3 regions of the Thioalkalivibrio sp. ALD1 genome follow, and region 1 is predicted to be linked to each of the others. Evidence: predicted binding sites of a transcription regulator. Region 1 holds the regulator's gene; each other region holds the start of a gene.
The links. Region 1 encodes sigma-54, which starts transcription at its own class of promoters, with help from an activator protein. Its sites were predicted from a motif close to TGGCANGNTNCNTGCTT; they were not measured.
Positions count from the first base shown of each region.

Region 1 (6,621 bases):
GCAGGATGCCACCGTGCACTTGGATGTCTCGGTCGAGCGCGAGGCCTGTCCGCTGGGCCTGGCCCCGACCTCCAGTACCACGGCCGCGCTGGCGATGAGCGATGCCCTGGCGATTGCGGTGCTGGATGCACGCGGCTTTACCGCGGACGATTTTGCCCGTTCGCATCCCGGTGGCCGGTTGGGACGGCGGTTGTTGGTCCATGTCGCGGACATCATGCACACGGGTGACGCGATTCCGCGCGTGGGTCCTGAGGCCCCTCTGAAGGATGCGCTGTTCGAGATTACGCGCAAGGGATTGGGGCTGGTGATCGTGGCCGATCCCAATGCGCATCTGCTTGGTGTATTTACCGATGGCGACCTCCGGCGCACGCTGGATCGTGGTGAAAGCCTGGAGGCGCTGACCATCGGCCAAGTGATGACGCGGGGTGGGCATGCCGCCCGTCCGCAGTGGCTGGCGGTGGAGGCGCTGGAGACCATGGAGAGCAAGCGCATCAACGCCCTGCCGGTGGTGGATGACGATCAGCGACTGGTTGGTGTCTTGAACATGCACGACCTGTTGCGCGCGGGAGTGGCCTGATGGACCGGCGCGACGAATACCTGCACAGCCGCCAGGAGGCGGTGCGTCTGCTGATCCTGGATGTCGATGGCGTGCTGACCGATGGCAGCCTGTTCATGGGGGATGCCGGCGAGCAGTACAAGGCCTTTCACTCGCGCGACGGGCACGGTATCCGCCTGGCGCTGGATGGCGGGCTGGAAATCGCGATTCTGACCGGGCGCACCTCCGGAGTGGTCGAGCACCGTATGCGGGATCTGGGTGTGCAGCATCTGTTGCAGGGGCGGCGCGACAAGGGGGCCGCACTACACGAGCTGCTGGAACAGACCGGGCATGCGCCCGAGGAGGCCGCCTTTGTGGGCGACGACATCGTCGATCTGCCGGCGATGCGTCGTGTGGGCCTCGGCATCGCGGTGGCGGATTCCCATCCGCTGGTATTGCAGCATGCCGACTGGGTCACACAGGCCCCCGGAGGGCGTGGCGCGGTGCGCGAGGTCTGCGAGGGCCTGCTGGCGGCCCAGGGGCGCCTGGAGGCCCTGTTCGCGGAGTACGTCGACGGATGAGGTGGGGGGTCGGACTGACGGCGCTGCTCCTGGTGCCAATGGCGGCGCTGGTGGCCGGCGCTGTGGCCAGCGAGCATGAGCCGGAGGGCGAGGTGACGCTGGAGATCGAGGGCTTCACGCTGCATGCGACCGGCGACGATGGCGAGCTGAGCCACCGCCTGCGCGGAACGCGGCTGCGCGAATTTGGCCGCGACGGCCCCCAGCTGATCGACGACCCCGACCTGGATATCTTCGATGCCGGCGGTATCGAGTGGCACTGGACCGCGCCCGAGGCGCTGCACCGTCCGATGGATGAGACCCTCGACCTGATCGGCCCCACGCGAGGTGTGCAGCCCGAGCGTGGCGAGCGCGTACGCACGGTGATCGAGTCCTCCGACGTGACGGTGGCCACCGACACCATGATCGCCACCTCCGAGGCCCTGTCGACGCTGGATCAGCCTGGCCTCTTTCAGCGGGGTGTGGGTCTGCGCGTGGACTCGCGAGGGGATACCATAGAACTGTTCCATGATGTGTACACGTTATACAGCGAGTCGGGCGAGGAGGAAGCCGCTAATGACTGAACGTGGTGGGTCGTCGCTCGCCCGGGCCGGGTGGTCTGTGCTGGTGGGGGGCGTCTTGCTGCTGCTGGCCTCGCCGCTTGTGGCCCAGCAGCAGGCGCTGCCGGTGGAGATTACCGCGGATCATGCGGAGATGGACGACCGCCGGGGCGTGAGTACCTATACCGGTGATGTGATTGTGGTCCGCGGGGATATGACGCTGGAGGCGGACAAGGTCTATGTGCGCAGCCGCGATCGGCGTCCCTACGAGATGGAGGCCCACGGCGAGCCCGCGCGGCTGGAGTCGCCGGATCCGGAGACGGGGGAGATGCGCATCGCCACCGCACTGCGCATCGACTACCTGCTGAACGAAGACCGGGTGATCCTGACGGACCAGGCACACGTGGTCACGGCGGCCGAGGAGGCGCGTGGCAAGCGTATTGTCTACGACCTGGAAACCGACATCATCGAAGCCGAGCGTGGCGAGACCGATGACGAGCGTGTACGCATCAGGATCCAGCCCCGCGAAGACGGCGAATGACCGAGGTGGACCCCAGCATACCAGCAGGGACGGATGGCGAAGCCCCTCCGGTGGCCGGCTATCTGGCCGGACGCGAGCTGACCAAGCGCTATGGCAAGCGTACGGTACTGGATCGCGTCGATGTCGACCTGGCGCCCGGCGAGGTGGTGGGGCTGCTGGGCCCGAACGGGGCGGGCAAGACCACCTGTTTCTACAGCCTGGTCGGCCTGATACGGCCCAATCGCGGCCGTATCACGCTGGGCGACCGGGATATAACCCATGCCCCAATTCATGCGCGGGCCCGCGCCGGGCTGGGCTACCTGCCGCAGGAGGCCTCGATATTCCGGCGACTGAGTGTTTGGGACAATCTCCAGGCCGTGCTGGAGCTCCGGCCGGAGCTCGATCGCCACGAACGTCGTCGGATCGGCGATGCCCTGATCGAGGAATTTCAGTTGGAGACGGTGCGGCACAGTCCGGGGATTGCCTTGTCCGGAGGCGAGCGCCGTCGCGCGGAGATTGCGCGAGCGCTGGCTGGTGATCCACGCTTTATCTGCCTGGACGAGCCGTTCGCCGGCGTGGATCCGATTTCCGTGGGTGATATCCAGGCCGTGATTGGACACCTGGCCCAGCGCGGGATCGGGGTACTGATTTCCGACCACAATGTGCGCGAGACACTCGGAATCTGCGACAGGGCCTATATTCTTAGCGAGGGCCGCATCCTGAGCGCGGGGACTCCGCAGGAACTGCTGGACGACCCGCAGGTACGCCGGGTGTACCTCGGTGAAAACTTTCGGCTGTGAGCTCTCGGTGCAGATGGATCAATGTCTTCTTGAGAGGGTCTTAATGGTCACGATGGACCTGAAACCGCGATGCTGAAACCCGGGCTCAATCTGCAGCTGGGGCAGACGCTGACGATGACCCCGCAGCTGCAACAGGCCATTCGCCTGTTGCAGCTTTCCACGCTGGAGTTGCAGGCGGAGATCCAGCAGGCGCTGGAAAGCAATCCCATGCTCGAGCAGGTGGAGGACGAGGGCGAGGAGGCTCTGGGCGAGCGCCCGGAGGAAGGGGGCGAGCGGGTCGACGGGGATCGCATGCAGGCCGATACGGCCGGCGATGACGTGATCCCCGAGGAGCTGAGCACCGACAGCCGCTGGGACGACATCTACGAGCCCGCTCCGAGCCCGCGCGGCCTGGATGATCGCGATCCGCTGGAGAATACCTCCGACGGCGACGACGAGGGCCTGCAGGACCATCTGCTCTGGCAGCTGCATCTGAGCCACCTGACCCCGCGCGACCAGCGGATCGGCGCGGCGCTGATCGACGCGATCAGCCCGGATGGCTACCTGGACGGTGATCTCGAGGCGCTGGCGGAGATGATCAGCCAGGGCGAGGACGAGCCCGTGGGGGTCGACGAGGTCGAGGCGGTGCTGCACTGGATTCAGCAGTGCGACCCGCTGGGCGTCGGTGCGCGGGACCTGCGCGAGTGTCTGGAGATCCAGCTGCGCCATCTGGCGCCGGATGCCCCGGCGCGCGACGCGGCTCGAGCCATCCTGGAAAACGGCATGGAGAGCCTGGCCAAGCGGGACTACCGGGCCCTGCAGCGGCAGTCAGGCGTGCGCGATCCAGACGAACTGGCGCGGGCGCTGGACCTGATCCGTACTCTGAACCCGCGTCCGGGTGCCCAGATCAGCGAGTCCACTTCGGAATACGTCGTGCCGGATGTCTATGTCCGCCATGACCGCGATGGCTGGCGTGTGGACCTGAACCCGGAGATTGCTCCGCGCATTCGCATCAATGATCTCTATGCAGGCATGGTGCGGCAGGTCTCCGATGCGCGTGACAGCGCGTTCATGCGCGATCAGCTGCAGGAGGCGCGCTGGTTCCTGAAGAGCCTGCACAGCCGCAACGATACCCTGTTGCGGGTCGCCCAGGCCATCGTCCTGCGCCAGCAGGGGTTTCTCGAGCATGGCGAAGTCGCCATGCAGCCACTGATCCTGCGTGACATCGCCGAGGCCCTGGAGATGCACGAGTCGACCATCTCGCGAGTGACCACACAGAAATACATGCACACCCCGCGTGGGGTATTCGAGTTCAAGTATTTCTTTTCCAGTCATGTCGGGACGGCCGACGGTGGCGAATGCTCGGCGACCGCGATCCGTGCCATGATTCGAGAACTGATTGGTGGCGAGACCGCGAACAAGCCACTGAGCGATGCCAAACTGGCCCAGATCCTGTCGGATCGGGGCATCAATGTGGCCCGACGTACCGTGGCCAAGTACCGCGAGGCCATGCACATACCGTCTTCCAGTGAACGCCGGCAGATGGCGAGCATGCCAAGCGGAACCAAGCAAAAAGGAGCCTGACCATGCAGATCAACCTGACCGGCCATCACGTCGATATCACCGACGCCCTGCGCGACTACGTAAACGAAAAGTTCGCGAAGCTGGAGCGCCACTTCGACAAGGTGATCGACGTGCATGTGGTGCTGACCCACGAGAAAAATCAGAACCTGAACAACAAGGCAGAGGCCAATCTCCAGGTCAGCGGTAATCACATCCACGCAGAAGCCAGTCACGAGGACATGTATGCGGCGATCGATGGCCTGATCGACAAGGTGGATCGCCAGCTCATCAAGCACAAGGAAAAGGTCAAGGACCATCACCGCGCCGAGGGTGCCCAGCGCAACCGCGAACAGGCCCTGTAACGCAATGACCATTGCCGAGCTGATCACCCGCGACCGTATTCGACTGGAACCCGAGTGTTCCAGCCAGAAGCGGTCGCTCGAGACCCTGGCCGAATTGCTGGCCGTCGGCGGCGAGGAGTCCGCCGGTCCGGCCAGCGGGGCCATCTTCGAGGCCCTCTCTGCCCGCGAGAAGCTTGGCTCCACCGGTCTCGGTCATGGTGTGGCCATCCCGCACGGGCGCCTGGCCGAGATCGACGCCCCCCGGGTCGCGGTCCTGCGGCTGGACCAGGGCGTCGACTTCGACGCCATGGATCACGAGCCGGTGGATATCCTGATCGCGCTGCTGGTCCCCGAGGCGGCTACCAGTGAACACCTGGATCTCCTGGCGCAGCTGGCTCGTGGCCTTTCTCAGCCCGACAATATCGCCTCGCTGCGTCGTGCCGGTGACGCGGACGCCCTGGAGCGTGCACTGACCAGGGCCTTCGGCGACGCCTGATCATGGGGCCCCAGCAGTGTTCACCATGTTCCGACACTCAACGCTGACTCTTCCGGAGATGCGTGGATGAACGAGGCACTGGGGGAGGGTGGCATCGCACGCGACATCACCGTCGAGGCCCTGATCCAGGCGATGGGCAACCGCCTGGACCTGCGCTACGTCCATGGCGAGCAGGTCGCACCCGACCGCAATCTGGTAGGCGGGGACGGAGACGACCTGCCCCTGGCCGGGCACCTCAACCTGATCCGGCCAAATCGCATTCAGGTGATCGGCGATTTCGAGGCGCGCTATATCGCGCGGCTGAGCGATGAGCAGCGCGAGCAGCTGATCCTGGAGATGGCCCGCACCGGCACGACCGCGGTGATCTTTGCCGAGGACACCTGCCCGTTCTCGGAGATGCCGGACGTCCCCGAGGAGCAGCTGCCACTGATCCTGTGCTCCTCCACCAGCAGCCACGAGATCATCTCGCTGCTGCGCTACTTCCTGCAGCAGCGGCTGGCCCATTTCGAGGTGCGCCATGGCGTGTTCATGGAGATCCTCGGAATCGGCGTGCTGATCAGCGGGGCCTCCAGCGTGGGCAAGAGCGAGGTGGCGCTGGAGCTCATCTCGCGCGGGCACCGGTTGATTGCCGACGATGCGCCGGAGTTCGCCCGCATCGCCCCGGATATCGTGCGCGGACATTGCCCGGCCCTGCTGCAGGACCTGCTCGAGGTCCGCGGGCTGGGGGTGCTGAACGTCCGCGCCATGTACGGGGATTCGGCAATCAAGGGTGGCAAGTATCTGCGGCTGATCATTGACCTGCGCGACCACAGCGAGCCTTCGCCGGTGCCGGACGATCGCCTGAACGGGCGCCGTGGGGAGATCGATATCCTCGGGCTGCGCATCCCGCTGATCAGCCTGCCGGTCGCTCCGGGGCGCAACATCGCGGTCATGATCGAGGCGGCGGTGCGCAGCCACATGCTGCACATGCAGGGCTATGTCGCCGGTGACGACCTGCGCGCACGTCAGCGCCGGCAGATGAGCGGCGAGCCCGAGGAGCCGCCTTACCACCGTGCGATCCCGGCGACCACCGTTCCCAACCCGGATCCGGAGGGCTGAGTGCGACTTCTGCTGGTTAGTGGCCTTTCGGGCTCCGGCAAGACGGTCGCCCTGCACACGCTGGAGGACGCCGGATATTTTTGCGTCGACAACCTGCCGTTGCCGCTGCTTCCCGGGCTCATCGATCAGGTCCGCAGCGGCGACTACGATGCCGACGAAGACCGTCATCTGG
Region 1 is NZ_KB906241.1:694,037-700,657, forward strand. Features, by position in the region: gene F623_RS0103255 (KpsF/GutQ family sugar-phosphate isomerase) at 1-577, shown strand, start outside; gene kdsC (3-deoxy-manno-octulosonate-8-phosphatase KdsC) at 577-1,116, shown strand; gene lptC (LPS export ABC transporter periplasmic protein LptC) at 1,155-1,676, shown strand; gene lptA (lipopolysaccharide transport periplasmic protein LptA) at 1,669-2,193, shown strand; gene lptB (LPS export ABC transporter ATP-binding protein) at 2,190-2,972, shown strand; gene F623_RS0103280 (RNA polymerase factor sigma-54) at 3,042-4,535, shown strand; gene hpf (ribosome hibernation-promoting factor, HPF/YfiA family) at 4,538-4,876, shown strand; gene F623_RS0103290 (PTS sugar transporter subunit IIA) at 4,881-5,351, shown strand; gene hprK (HPr(Ser) kinase/phosphatase) at 5,418-6,449, shown strand; gene rapZ (RNase adapter RapZ) at 6,450-6,621, shown strand, end outside.

Region 2 (6,621 bases), on a different contig from region 1:
GCGAGGTGCTCTGGTTCCTGCATGCGGACACGGCGTTCCCGGACAGGGCTGGGGTGGCGGTGCACGCCCTGCGTGATGCGGTGGCCCGGGGCGATCGCGCCTGGGGGCGTTTCGATGTCCGGCTGTCGGGGGGGCGCGCGATATTCGCGCTGATCGGTGCGATGATGAACCTGCGCTCGCGTCTGAGCGGGATCGCGACCGGGGATCAGGGTGTCTTCGTCACGCGTTCGGCGTTCGATACCGTGGGCGGCTGGCCGGATCAGCCGCTGATGGAGGACATCGAGCTCTCGCGGCGACTGAAGCGCTCGGTGGGGCGCCCAAGGTGCCTGCGCACCCGGCTGGTCACGTCGTCGCGGCGTTGGGAACAGAAGGGCGCATGGCGCACGATCTGGCTGATGTGGCGGTTGCGCCTGGCCTACTGGCTGGGTGTAAGCCCGGATGGGCTGGCGCGACTGTATCGTGGCGATGCCTGACCGGCGGCCGTCGGAAGCACTGCGTGTACTGGTCTTTGCCCGCGCGCCCGATCCGGGCCGGACCAAGACCCGGCTGATCCCAGCGCTGGGCGCCGAGGGCGCCGCACGGCTGCACGAGCGGTTGCTGGAGCACGCGCTGGACGTGGCCCGTCAAGTGGCACCGGACCATGTGGAGCTGTGGTGCACCCCGGATACCGATCATCCGTTCCTCGAGCGTTGTGCCGAACGCTTTGGCTGTTCCCTGCACAGCCAGGTGGGTGATGACCTCGGGGCCCGCATGTGCCATGCACTGGAGGCCGGGCCGTTTCCGGCACTGGTGATGGGGTCCGACGCCCCGACGCTGGGTGTTGGGGATCTGGTCGCCGCACGTAGTGCACTGGCCGGAGGCCAGGATGTGGTAGTGATCCCGGCGCTGGATGGCGGTTACGTGCTGTTGGCCGCCGCGCGGCCCGTACCGGAGCTGTTCGAGGCCATCGAGTGGGGCAGCGACTGGGTGTTGGAACAGACCCGTGAGCGGGCCCGGGCTCAGGGTCTTGTCTGGGCGGAGCTGGAAGCGCGGGCCGACATCGACCGCCCGGAGGACCTGGCGCATTGTCCGCCGGTTCTCCTGCGTGGCATAACGACGCCTTGAGAACGGCTCTCCAGGACGCGCCCGGTCCCGGGGCAGTCGCAAGCTGGGCCAGGCTTCGGGTAGGATGCGCGCCATGAAAGCGTTTGTTGCCTGGGTCGACCGTGCCCCGTTGTGGTTGTTCATTCTGTTTGTGGCCACCCTGGGGCTGTCGCCCTATGTCCCCGAGCCGCACATCGTCGAGAAGATCCGCTGGCTCTTCCAGGGCGAACTGACTCGCGCGATCGATATCCTCGACCTGATCATGCACGCCATCCCCTGGTTGCTGATGGCCTTCAAGCTCTATCGCATGAGTATTGCGTCGAAAGGCGCTTCCTGACTCGGCGTCTCCTTGAGGCTTGTGGGAACTCGACGGCCCCGGCTTGGGTCGCTACGGTGCCTGCCACTTTGACGTGACCAAGGAGAGTCCCATGCGTTTTATCGTTTCTGTCACCGCCGGTACCGACGACCCCACCCGTGCCACCCTCGGCATGATCGCCGCCAATGTGGCCAAGCAGCAGGGCCATGACGTGACCGTCTGGCTGCAGGGCGAGGCCGTGAACATCGCCAACCGCAATGTCTACGACAAGATCGTCGGCCACAACATGCCGGCGATGAAGGACATCGTGGACTCGCTGGTCGAGGAAGGCGTCCCGTTCTGGGCCTGCGAGGCCTGCGCCAACGGCCGCGACGTCGGCGAGCACAACTTCCTGCCGAATGCCGAGATGGCCGGCATGGGTCAGTACGTCCAGGCCGTTGCCGAGTTCGATCGCTCCATGAGCTTCTGATCGAGCGGGCCGGTCCGCGGGCGGGGTGTGATCCCCCGCCCGTATTTACCCGCACTTCCTGTGCCAGTCCCTCGAACTGGCACATCGCATGCTTGTTTGTTCCGGGAATGATCCGCGGACGACGAGCATGACCCAGAACGCATCCCCGAGTTTTTCCTTCGAAGAGGCCATTGGCGATTTCCTGGTCGCCTCGCGCAAGTGCGAGGTGGTGAGCCTGGAGCGCCTGCTGGACGCAGTACAGCTGGTCGGGCGCATCCGTGCGCTGGTGCATCAGCTCCAGCGCGAACGCGGGGCCTCCAGCCTCTGGATCGGCTCCGGTGGGCAGCGCTATGCGGACGAGCTGGCGCAGTACCGAGCCGAATCCGACACTACCGCCCAAGCGTTTCGCGAACACCTCGATGGCTGGCTGGAGCCCGGGGCCTGTGCCCACGCGCGCAGTCGTCTGCTGGGGCGCATGGCGCTGGCGCTGCATGGCCTGTCGGGCCTGCCCAGCCTGCGGGCGGAGGTCAGCGAACGCACGCTCTCGCCGATGGAGGCGATGCGCGGCTTCAGCGAGCTGATCCGGTCGCTACTGGCGGTGGTGTTCGAGGCCGCCGATTCCGCCACGGACCCGGAGGTCTCGCGAGCTCTGGTCGCCCTGTTGAACTTCATGCAGGGCAAGGAGCTGGCGGGCCAGGAACGCGCGATCGGGGCCGCCGGCTTTGGCCGGGGCGCGTTTGATGGCGAACTGCGTCAGTCCCTGCTGCATCGGATCGATACGCAGGAACGCTCGTTTCGGATCTTCTCCGCGTTTGCCCCGGAGCCGGCCTGCGCGGCCTGGCAGGAACTGCAGGGCGCGGGCTTCTCGGCGGAGGTCGAGCGGCTGCGCCGTCTGGCCTGCACCCGGGACGAGTCCCTGCCGGACCCGGCCCGTGCCGAGACCTGGTTTGCCTGCACCACCGCGCGCATCGACGCGATGAAGGAGATCGAGGACCTCCTGGAGATGCACCTGAACGAGCGTTGCTCGGCACGCATTACGGCGGATCGCGCGGACCTGGGCGCGGTGCGTGACCGCATCGCCCAACTGGCGGAATCCGAGCTGCGTGACAGCGTTCCGTATGCGGTGTTCTTCGGGGCGCCGGAGGGTCTGGATCACGAGGAGGATGGCGAGACGGTGCTCAACGTCCCGATTGTCGGGCACTCGGTGATGGACCTGGTGCAGCGCCAGGCCGCCCGGTTGCAGTCGGTGGAGGACGAACTGCATGCGGCACGCCAGGCCCTGGCCGAACGCAAGACCATCGAGCGTGCCAAGGCGCTTCTGATCCAGCACCGTGGCCTCAGCGAGGACCAGGCCTACAAGCTCCTGCGCCAGACGGCGATGAACCAGAACCGGCGCCTGGCCGAGGTCGCCGAGGCGACGGTCGCGATGTCGGATCTGCTGGGCAAGGGCTTGTAGTAGTTTCCTCGCGCGGTGCACCAATGCAGTTCACCTGCACCGCCAGCGCGCCCCAGGGTGGTGCCGCTGTCTGCGGGATTGCGGTCGGCGTGGGTCTCCCGGGGTTCGATTGAGTAGCCGAGACCATCCGATTTTCCCGCGCCACGGTGCGATTCTTCCTCGCGGGGTCGATTAGTAACGGCTAACTGGCACACCTCCTGCAGGACATTGAGCAAGACGAGCCAATGGCGGTTCGTCACCTGACAACTGGGAGACCCGATGACCGGGCCTCCCATGGGACTGGACAAAGGCGTCCATCAACCGGCTGCAACCGCGGCCGGGCTGATGCGACGCCTTTTTTCGTTTCTGGGCGGAAATCTGACAAGGGGAGTGAACCCGAAATGACCGATCACACGAATGACACGAAAAAGACCTCCGGCCTGTCGCGCCGGCGTTTCCTGGGCGGCATGGCCGCCGGGATCGGCGCGACCGCGCTGGGCGTGTCCGGGGCCGCGCCCTGGGGCTATGCGAAGGCGGGCAACGGCAAGCCGGAGACCACCGAGGCGAAGCTGGGCTTTATTGCCCTGACCGATGCCGCACCGCTGTTCATCGCGCTGGAGAAGGGCTTCTTTGCCGACCACGGGATGCCAGACGTGCAGGTGCTGAAGCAGTCTTCCTGGGGCACGGTGCGCGACAACCTGGAACTGGGTTCGAGCCGCGGCGGCATCGACGGATCCCACATCCTGACGCCGATGCCCTACCTGATCCATCGCCGCGGTACGCCGATGAGCATCCTCGCGCGGCTGAACCTGGCCGGGCAGTGCATCTCGGTGGGCGATGAGTACGCCGATCTGAAGGTCGGCCTGGATACCGGCGAGTTCAAGACCGCGCTGGCGGAAAAGCGCGCCGGGGGCGACGAGGTGCGCGCGGCGATGACCTTCCCCGGCGGCACCCATGACCTGTGGATTCGCTACTGGATGGCGGCCGGCGGCATCGACCCAAACCGCGACATCTCCACCATCGTCGTGCCGCCGGCGCAGATGGTCGCCAACATGCGTGTCGGCTCCATGGACACCTTCTGTGTCTGCGAGCCCTGGAACATGCAGCTGATCAACCAGGGCATCGGCTATACCGCGAACACCACCGGCGAACTCTGGCACAACCATCCCGAGAAGGCGCTGGGCATGCGCGCGGACTGGGTAGAGGCGAACCCGAATGCGGCCCGTGCCCTGACCATGGCGGTGATGGAGGCGCAGATGTACTGCGAGGACCCGGCGAATATCGAGGAGGTCGCCGAGATCTGCTCGCGCCGGCGCTACATCCATGCCCCGTACGGCGACATCATCGACCGTATGCAGGGGCACTTCGACTACGGCACCGGCCGCGTGGTCGAGGACCACCCCGACCGCATGCGCTACTGGAACGATCAGGCCTCCTATCCCTTCAAGAGCCACGACCTGTGGTTCCTTACCGAGGACATCCGCTGGGGCTACCTGCCGCCGGATCTCGACATGCAGGCCCTGGTAGACGAGGTCAACCGCGAGGATATCTGGCGCGAGGCGGCCGACACGCTCGGCATCGACTCGGCCGCCATCCCCGAGTCGACTTCGCGTGGCAAGGAGGAATTCTTCGACGGCAAGGTCTTCGACCCGGAAGACCCGCAGGCCTACCTCGACAGCCTGGAGATCAAGGCCATCGCGTCCTGACGCGACGGCCCGACGACACCTGTACCGACGATTCAAGAGGATTGGATGATGAGTGCCATTATAGACCGCACCATGACCTTCGGTGCCGGGCGCGAACGCCCGGCGGTGAGGGAAACCTCCACGGCCCCAGTGGCCCGACAGACAGCGCCTCCGGCCCGGTCCGGCGCGGTGCCCGCCGATCCCGGCGTCTGGTCGCGGCGCCTGCGCAACGCCGCCACGGTAGTCCTGCCGCCGGTGATCGTGACTGCGTTTTTTTTGCTCATATGGGAGATGCTCTCGTCTTCCCAGGGAGCCGTGTTGCCCGCCCCGAGTCAGGTGGTCACCGACACCTGGGAACTGATCGTCAATCCGTTCTATGACCACGGTGGCAACGACGTGGGCATGGCCTGGCAGCTGCTCGCGAGTCTCGAGCGGGTGGCCTACGGCTATGCCCTGGCGGTGGTCGCCGGGATCGGTCTAGGCGTGTTGGTCGGCCAGTCCACCTGGGCGATGCGCGGGCTGGACCCGCTGTTCCAGGTGCTGCGCACCGTGCCGCCGCTGGCCTGGCTGCCGATCTCCCTGGCTGCCTTCCAGGCCAGCAACCCGTCGGCGATCTTCGTGATCTTCATCACTGCGATCTGGCCGATCATCATCAACACCTCGGTCGGCATCCGGAACATCTCGCAGGACTACGTGAACGTGGCCCGCGTGCTTCGCCTGAACGGCTACGAGTACTTCACCAAGATCATGCTCCCGGCCGCCGCGCCGTATGTCTTCTCCGGTCTGCGCATCGGCATCGGTCTCGCCTGGCTGGCGATCGTCGCCGCCGAGATGCTGATCGGCGGGGTCGGCATCGGCTTCTTCATCTGGGATGCCTGGAACGCCTCCATGCTCAGCGACATCGTGCTGGCCCTGGTCTACGTCGGCCTGGTCGGGTTCTTCCTCGACCGTCTGGTCGCGATCGTCGGCAACTGGGTCACCCGCGGCACGCAGGCCGGCTGAGCCGGCCCCCTCACAGGAGAATCATCATGACCAGCTATCTCTCCATCGAACACGTCCACAAGACCTTTGGCGAAGGCCCGACGGCGACCGAAGTGCTGCGTGACGTCGACCTGCACGTGGAGCGCGGCGAGTTCCTCTCCATCATCGGCCACTCCGGCTGCGGCAAGTCGACGGTGCTCAACATCGTCGCCGGGCTGCTGGAGACCAGTACCGGCGCGGTGATCCTGGACGGCAAGGAGGTCAGCAAGCCGGGCCCGGATCGCAGCGTCGTGTTCCAGAACCACTCCCTGCTGCCCTGGCTGACCGTGCGCGACAACGTGGCGCTGGCGGTGGACAAGACCTTCAAGGGCAAGAAGTCGGCCGCCGAGCGTCGCGAGTGGGTGAATGCCACCCTCGACATGGTCGGTATGGGCCATGCCCTGGACAAGCGCCCGGACGAGATCTCCGGTGGCATGAAGCAGCGCGTGGGCATCGCCCGAGCCCTGGCGATGGAGCCCAAGGTGCTGCTGATGGACGAGCCCTTCGGTGCGCTGGACGCGCTGACCCGGGCGCACCTGCAGGACGAGGTGATGCGCATCCAGTCGGATCTGGGCAACACCGTACTGATGGTCACCCACGACGTGGACGAGGCGGTGTTGCTGTCCGACCGCAT
Region 2 is NZ_KB906245.1:114,394-121,014, reverse strand. Features, by position in the region: gene F623_RS0110350 (TIGR04283 family arsenosugar biosynthesis glycosyltransferase) at 1-473, shown strand, start outside; gene F623_RS0110345 (TIGR04282 family arsenosugar biosynthesis glycosyltransferase) at 466-1,104, shown strand; gene F623_RS0110335 (hypothetical protein) at 1,178-1,420, shown strand; gene F623_RS0110330 (DsrE family protein) at 1,512-1,868, shown strand; gene F623_RS0110325 (nitrate regulatory protein) at 1,996-3,303, shown strand; gene F623_RS0110320 (CmpA/NrtA family ABC transporter substrate-binding protein) at 3,684-4,988, shown strand; gene ntrB (nitrate ABC transporter permease) at 5,037-5,969, shown strand; gene F623_RS0110310 (ABC transporter ATP-binding protein) at 5,996-6,621, shown strand, end outside.
Region 2: a site for sigma-54 is predicted at 3,490-3,506, ahead of F623_RS0110320 (CmpA/NrtA family ABC transporter substrate-binding protein). Genes of this name have one in related genera too.

Region 3 (6,621 bases), on a different contig from region 1:
GCTGCGCGAGGATCTGGAAGCCAAGGGCCCGGTCCGCGTGAGCGAGGTCGAGGCGGCGCAGAAGGAAATCCTGGCGGTCGCCCGCCGCCTGGCCGAGAACGGCGAGATTGTGCTCGGCGGGCAGGGTAGCGAGGCGATGTTGTGACCTCGGGTTCCGGCGCCCAAACGCGGGTGCATGACCCGGATGCGTCGGTATGGGAGCCACCGGAGATCGGTGAGGGCGGAGTGCGTCCGGCGCGGCGCCTGCCAACGGCGGCCGAGATCGAGGCCATCGAGGACCAGGCGCGTCAGAATGGATTCGAGGCTGGCTACGCCGAAGGCCATGCGCTCGGAAAGCAGGAAGCCGAGAAGGCCGCACGAGCCAAGGCCGACAAACAGCTTCGCGAGACGGTGGCCAAGCTGGAGTCCCTTGGGCGTGGACTGATCGATCCCCTGGCCGAGGCGGCCGATCAGCTGGAACCCGAACTCCTCGAATTGACCGTCGCGATCGCCCGCAAGGTGCTGGCGGCAGAACTAAAGACTCGCCCCGAGCTGATCGAGCAGGTCCTGCACCGGGCGCTGGCGCAGCTACCCGGCCGGCATCAGGAAGTGCGGGTGCATGTTCACCCTGCGGATCGCGCCCTGCTCGAGGACTATGCCCAGGGGCTGGATGCCGGGGTGCATTGGGTATCCGATACCAAGCTGGCGCGCGGTGGCTGCCGTGTAGAGGCGGGCGCGGCGCTGGTCGATGCCTCGCTGGAACATCGTCTGCAGCAGGCGGTCGAGGCGATCTGGGGCGAGCTGGAGGCCTCTGCGTCCGCCTCGCAACAACCGGAAGATGGTTCGGCACCGGGAGACGGGACGTGAGCTCGCGGCTGGACACACTGCATCAGCGGGGACAGGAGCGGCTGGCCTCGGGCCTTCTGGAACGCCTGCAACAGTCACGTGGCCGGCTGGAACGGGTTCATCCCGTGCAGTCCGAGGGGCGGCTATCGCGCCTGACCGGCCTGACCTTCGAGGCCGAGGGGCTGCGTCTGCCGATGGGTGGGCGGGCGCTGATCCACGGCGAGAACGGCGCGTCGGTCCCGGCGGAGGTGGTCGGATTCCAGAACGATCGCACCTTTCTGATGCCGGAGGAACTGGCCTCGGGCCTGACACCCGGTGCGCGCATTGAGCCCCTCGATACCCAACGCGAGATCCCGGTCGGGGATGCGCTGCTCGGGCGGGTGATCGATGCCAATGGCCAGCCGCTGGATGGCAAGGGCCCTTTGCGCGCGCGTGACCACAGCCCGCTTTCGGGGCGCCCGATCAACCCGCTGCAGCGCGCGCCGGTGCGGGAACCGCTGGATGTCGGGATCCGGTCGATCAACGGGCTGCTTTGTGTTGGCCGGGGGCAGCGGCTTGGCCTGTTTGCCGGTTCCGGGGTCGGGAAGAGCGTTCTGCTCGGAATGATGACGCGCAATACCAACGCGGACGTGATCGTAGTCGGGTTGATCGGCGAGCGTGGGCGCGAAGTGAATGAATTCATCCACGAGATCCTGGACGAGGAGTCCCGCCAGCGGACTGTCGTAGTGGCCGTCCCGGCCGATCAGTCGCCGTTGCTTCGCCAGCATGGGGCCTGGGTAGCCACCACTGTGGCGGAATCGTTTCGGGACCGTGGACTGAATGTGCTTCTGCTGATGGATTCGCTCACGCGCTTTGCCCAGGGCGCGCGCGAGATCGCGATGGCGATTGGCGAACCGCCGGCGTCGAAAGGCTATGCCGCTTCGGTGTTTGCGCGCCTCCCGCAGCTCGTGGAGCGAGCGGGGAACGGAGATGTGGGCGGTGGTTCGATCACGGCGTTCTATACGGTGCTGGCCGAGGGGGATGACCAGAATGACCCGATCGTGGATGCGGCGCGCGCGATCCTTGACGGGCACGTGGTCCTCTCGCGCGAGATCGCGGAAACCGGGCGCTATCCTGCGATCGACGTGTCGGCGTCGGTTTCGCGAGTGATGAGCGCGCTGATCACGTCCGAACACGAGCAGGCGGCCCGGCGTTTCCGTGATCTGGCCTCGACCTATATGCGAAACCGCGACCTGATCGCCGTGGGTGCGTACCGCAAGGGGGCGGATCCGCACCTGGACGAAGCGGTGGCGATGCACGAGCGGCTGGAGGCGTACCTTGGGCAGGGTCGAGACGAGGCGATTGGGTTTGATCAGGCGCGTGATGAGCTGCTGGCGCTGACCGGAGCCGTGTGAGGTGGATTCGCGTCGGCTGCAACGCCTTTTGCGACTGCGACGCATTGAGGAGAGCGAGGCGACCCGCCAGCTGGGCGCCCGGTTGCAGCAACTGGACGCGGTGGAGACCCAGCGGACCCAACTGGAGGGCTATCAGCTGGAATACCTCCGCGCACCGTTGCCCGACGATACGAATCAACTCAAATGGCTTTCCGGGATGCGGGACAAGCTGCGGCACGCGCTGGAGCAACAGGACTTGCGTGCTCAGGCGGCTGGAGCTCAGGCCGAGCAGGCGCGGCAGGAGTGGCTCGAACGACATCGTGCCGTGATGTCCCTTGAGAAGCTCCTGGAACGGCGAATCGCCGAACAGGAACGGGAAGCCGACCGCCGACGCCAGCATGAGCAGGACATGTGGGCAACGCGCCAGGTGCATGCCCGTACTCAGGACACCAATGGCGACTGGCAAGGTTCTTGAATGGGAATGATCGGGAATGCCCAACGGGGCATGTGACTCGGGCGATGAATCAGAGGACCCAGGAATGATCGCAACAAATAGTTCCAGCCAGGGGATGATGCCTCTGCTTCAGCTTTTGGGAGGAGCTGGCGACCTCAAGGATCTTCATGCGCTTGAGGGTCTGGAAGGCCTTAAGGACCTCAAGACCGCCGACGGCAAAGGTTTCCTCGATATCCTCCGGCCCCAGCTTGAGGCGCTTCTTGCCGATCTTGGCGTGGGCGAGGATGAGCTCGAGGGGCTGGATCTGGAAGCGATGCTGGCGCGGCTTCAGGCCATGGTGGACGAGGAGAAACTTGCCGCCGCGGATAATCCGGGCGGCAAGGAATTGCCGCTGGCGGCCCTGATGAAGGCCGCTGATGATCGGGCCGGCATGGGCGGAAAGGGGACAGATGGACGTGAGGCTGGCGGCAGCGCCCGCGACATCAAGCCGCTGCCCGCTGCGGTTATGCGCCTGTTCCTCGAGTCCAGCCAGAATGGGACGGGCGCGGGCACTGACCTGCTCGGCTCGAACAGCCGGCTTTCACGCGAAAATGTGCTGGATCTGCTCGCGCAATGGATGGCCCAGGGGTCAGACCCGCATCGAGCTCAGGCACGTGCGGCCGAGCCTCTGGCCGGTATTCTGCCAGCGCATGCCCAGGCCGCGGAAGGCAGCGAAGGCACACGCAACCCGGTTCGCCTCGACCTCACACGCCTGCTGCAGCCCGGGGGTGAACGCGAACTGACCGATCAGATTCGCATGCTGGCGCGCGCGCAGGGTGGCCGCACCGAAATCAAGCTGCATCCGCCGCAACTGGGGACGCTGGATGTTCGCGTGAACGTGGATGGCGATCGCGCGACGGTTCAATTTATCAGCGCCAACCCGGTGACACGCGAAGTGCTGGAGGCCGCGATGCCTCGGTTGCGCGAGAGTCTTGCGCAAAGTGGCCTGACGCTTGAGGACGCCACGGTTTCGGATCAGGCGGACGAAGAGCGTGAGGGACAGCAGACGCTGGCGGACGGAACGATACTGCCTGAAGACGAAGCCGATGGGCTTGAGCCAGACGACGAGCAGGGTGCGGACAGCACGCTCTCGATCCTGAGTCGCCGGCTCGATCTGTTCGCTTGATGGTTCGACGGCCGGGGCTGCGAGGCCCTGGCCTTTGCCCGCAATCTCCCCGTATTGCCCCGCCAAGATCCCGTCTTCCACTCCGTGGTGGGCGGCTGAATCTTGACGATTCTCGACCTTGCCCCCCGTCTCGCATACCCCGATGCCTTGATCGGGTTCCGTAACTTGCGGAAATAACGACTAAAATGGACATTGGCACTGGCTTTGCTACTGGTTCAGTCAATAGCCAGAGCGGTCCAGTGTGTTCAGTATGGTCGCAGGTACGAATGTCGAGGGCGGAAAATGGCGGATAAGGAAGTCGAACTGAGTGAAGAAGACACCGGGGACACCGAGGACACCGGAGGAAAGGGCAAGAAAGGACGCCTCCTGCTGGTGGTACTGCTGGTGCTGGTGTTCGTGGGAGCGGGGGGCGCTGCCGCGTGGTTCTTCCTGGCCGACAGCGGGGAGGCGGACGAAACGGCCGAAGACCGCCCCGCGCAGCGCCATTACCACGGTCTCGCGCCCATGACCGTGAACATCGAAGCGCCCGGGCGCATCCGTTACCTGCGGGTAGAGCTGAGCGTCGTGACGACCGACCCCGAGGTGGTCAGTGCGGTCGAACGGCATGCGCCGGCGATTCGCAATGATGTACTGGGTCTGCTCGCGGAAAAGCATTACGACGAACTCAATACCCGCAGGGGCAAGGAGTCTCTCGCCGACGAGTTGCGCGAGGTGATTGCGTCCATTCTCCAGCAGCGTGACGCCCCGCATGATGTCGAAGCGGTGCGTTTCAACGAACTGGTCATGCAGTAGGCACAACCATGGCGCAGACCGACATTCTCAGCCAGGACGAGATCGACGCCCTCCTGCATGGCGTCGATGACGGTGATATCGAGACCGAAGATCCGTTTCCGAATGACGGGCAGGCGCGGGAATTCAACTTCGCCACGCAGGATCGGATCGTCCGTGGGCGCATGCCCACGCTGGAGATGATCAACGAGCGCTTTGCGCGCCATCTACGGGTTCGACTGTTCAATCTGCTGCGCCGCTCCGCCGAGATCTCGGTGGTCGGGACACGCATCTCGAAGTTCTCGGAGTACATGCACTCCCTGTTTGTCCCCACCAGCCTGAACCTGGTGCGCGCGCATCCGTTGCACGGGACTGGTCTGTTCGTGTTTGACCCGAAGCTGGTGTTCATCCTGGTCGACAATTTCTTTGGCGGGGATGGTCGTTATTACACCCGCATCGAGGGCCGTGACTTCACGCCGATGGAGATGCGGGTGGTCCACGGAATCCTCGAAGGCGCATTCGAGGACATGGTGAAGGCCTGGCAGCCGGTCATGGATCTGCGTTTCGAGTTTCTGAACTCGGAGGTCAACCCGCAGTTCGCCAACATCGTGTCCCCGACCGAGATTGTGGTGATCAGCGAGTTTCACATCGAGCTCGATGGTGGTGGAGGCAATCTGCACTTCACCCTGCCGTATTCGATGATCGAGCCCATCCGTGAGCAGCTGGATACCGGGCTGCAATCGGACCGTTCGGATGTGGATCAGCGCTGGATGAAGGCGCTGGAAGAAGAAATTCAGGACGCGGAAGTCGAGGTGAGCTCGATCCTGACCGAGACCGAGGTAACCGTGCAGGAACTGCTCGACATTCAGCCGGGCGACATCATTCCGATCGACCTCCCTGAGGTTGTGACATTAAAAGTCGAAGACATCCCATTGTTTCGAGGGAAGTTTGGCGTATCCGATGGCCTGAATGCGATCCAGGTGACGGACCGCATCATCAAGCGATAGAGGGCTGCACCCATGGCAGACACCGACGACCACAAGAAAGACGACGAGAATCAGGCCTCCGAGGAGGAGGGCGATGTGACGACCGAGACGACCGAGCAAGCCGAGTCGAGTGAAGCCGAAGACGATCAGGACGCCCTGGCGGATGAGTGGGCCGCGGCGCTGGCCGAGCAGAAGGATACCGATGGCGAGCCGGCGGCTGATCCGGACGAGCTGCTGAACGAGGCTCAAGGCAGCAGCGGTGCAGGTGAGTCGGCCGATGCATTGATGGGCGCCGAGAAGAGGGAGCGCAGGCACAAGCCCGACCCCGATGCAGAACCCCTGAAACCGGAGGAGCTGGCGGCATCGGCGGGGATGTCGGCCGAGGACATCAACCTGCAGATGGTGCTGGATGTACCGGTCACCATCTCGATGGAGATCGGTCGCAGCCGGATTCCGATCCGCAATCTGCTGCAACTGAATCAGGGGTCGGTGGTGGAGCTGGACCGGCTCGCGGGGGAGCCGCTGGACGTGCTGGTCAATGGAACACTGATCGCGCATGGAGAGGTGGTCGTGGTCAATGAAAAATTCGGCATACGGCTGACCGACGTGATCAGCCCAAGTGAACGTATCCGAAAGCTCAAGTAACTGATGAAACAGCATTTTTCGCATTGGCTGGCAGTCTTTGGACTGGCCGGCACAGGGGGGCTCTGGCCTGCGCTCGCGCTTGCCGAGGAATCGGGAGGCGGGATTTCGGCTGCCGCTCACCTGACGCAAATGATTGGCGGCCTGGTCATTGTGATCATTGCCATCGTGGTTCTGGGCTGGATCCTGCGTCGTACACAGGGGGGCTTGAGCCGGGGTTCGCAGGCTATAGAACTGGTGGCCGTGCGCTCGGTGGGCACGCGCGAGCGCCTGATGCTGGTCCAGGTTGGGGAGGAGCAGGTGTTGATCGGTGTGGCGCCCTCCGGCATGCGGACCCTGCATACCATGCGCGAGCCGGTGGCTGTCGAAGAGGCCAGCACGGCAGACTTTTCCAGCGCACTTCGCCGG
Region 3 is NZ_KB906242.1:323,656-330,276, forward strand. Features, by position in the region: gene fliG (flagellar motor switch protein FliG) at 1-145, shown strand, start outside; gene F623_RS0106150 (FliH/SctL family protein) at 142-846, shown strand; gene F623_RS0106155 (FliI/YscN family ATPase) at 843-2,219, shown strand; gene fliJ (flagellar export protein FliJ) at 2,221-2,673, shown strand; gene F623_RS0106165 (flagellar hook-length control protein FliK) at 2,738-3,817, shown strand; gene fliL (flagellar basal body-associated protein FliL) at 4,100-4,609, shown strand; gene fliM (flagellar motor switch protein FliM) at 4,618-5,592, shown strand; gene fliN (flagellar motor switch protein FliN) at 5,605-6,216, shown strand; gene fliO (flagellar biosynthetic protein FliO) at 6,220-6,621, shown strand, end outside.
Region 3: a site for sigma-54 is predicted at 4,011-4,027, ahead of fliL (flagellar basal body-associated protein FliL). Genes of this name have one in related genera too.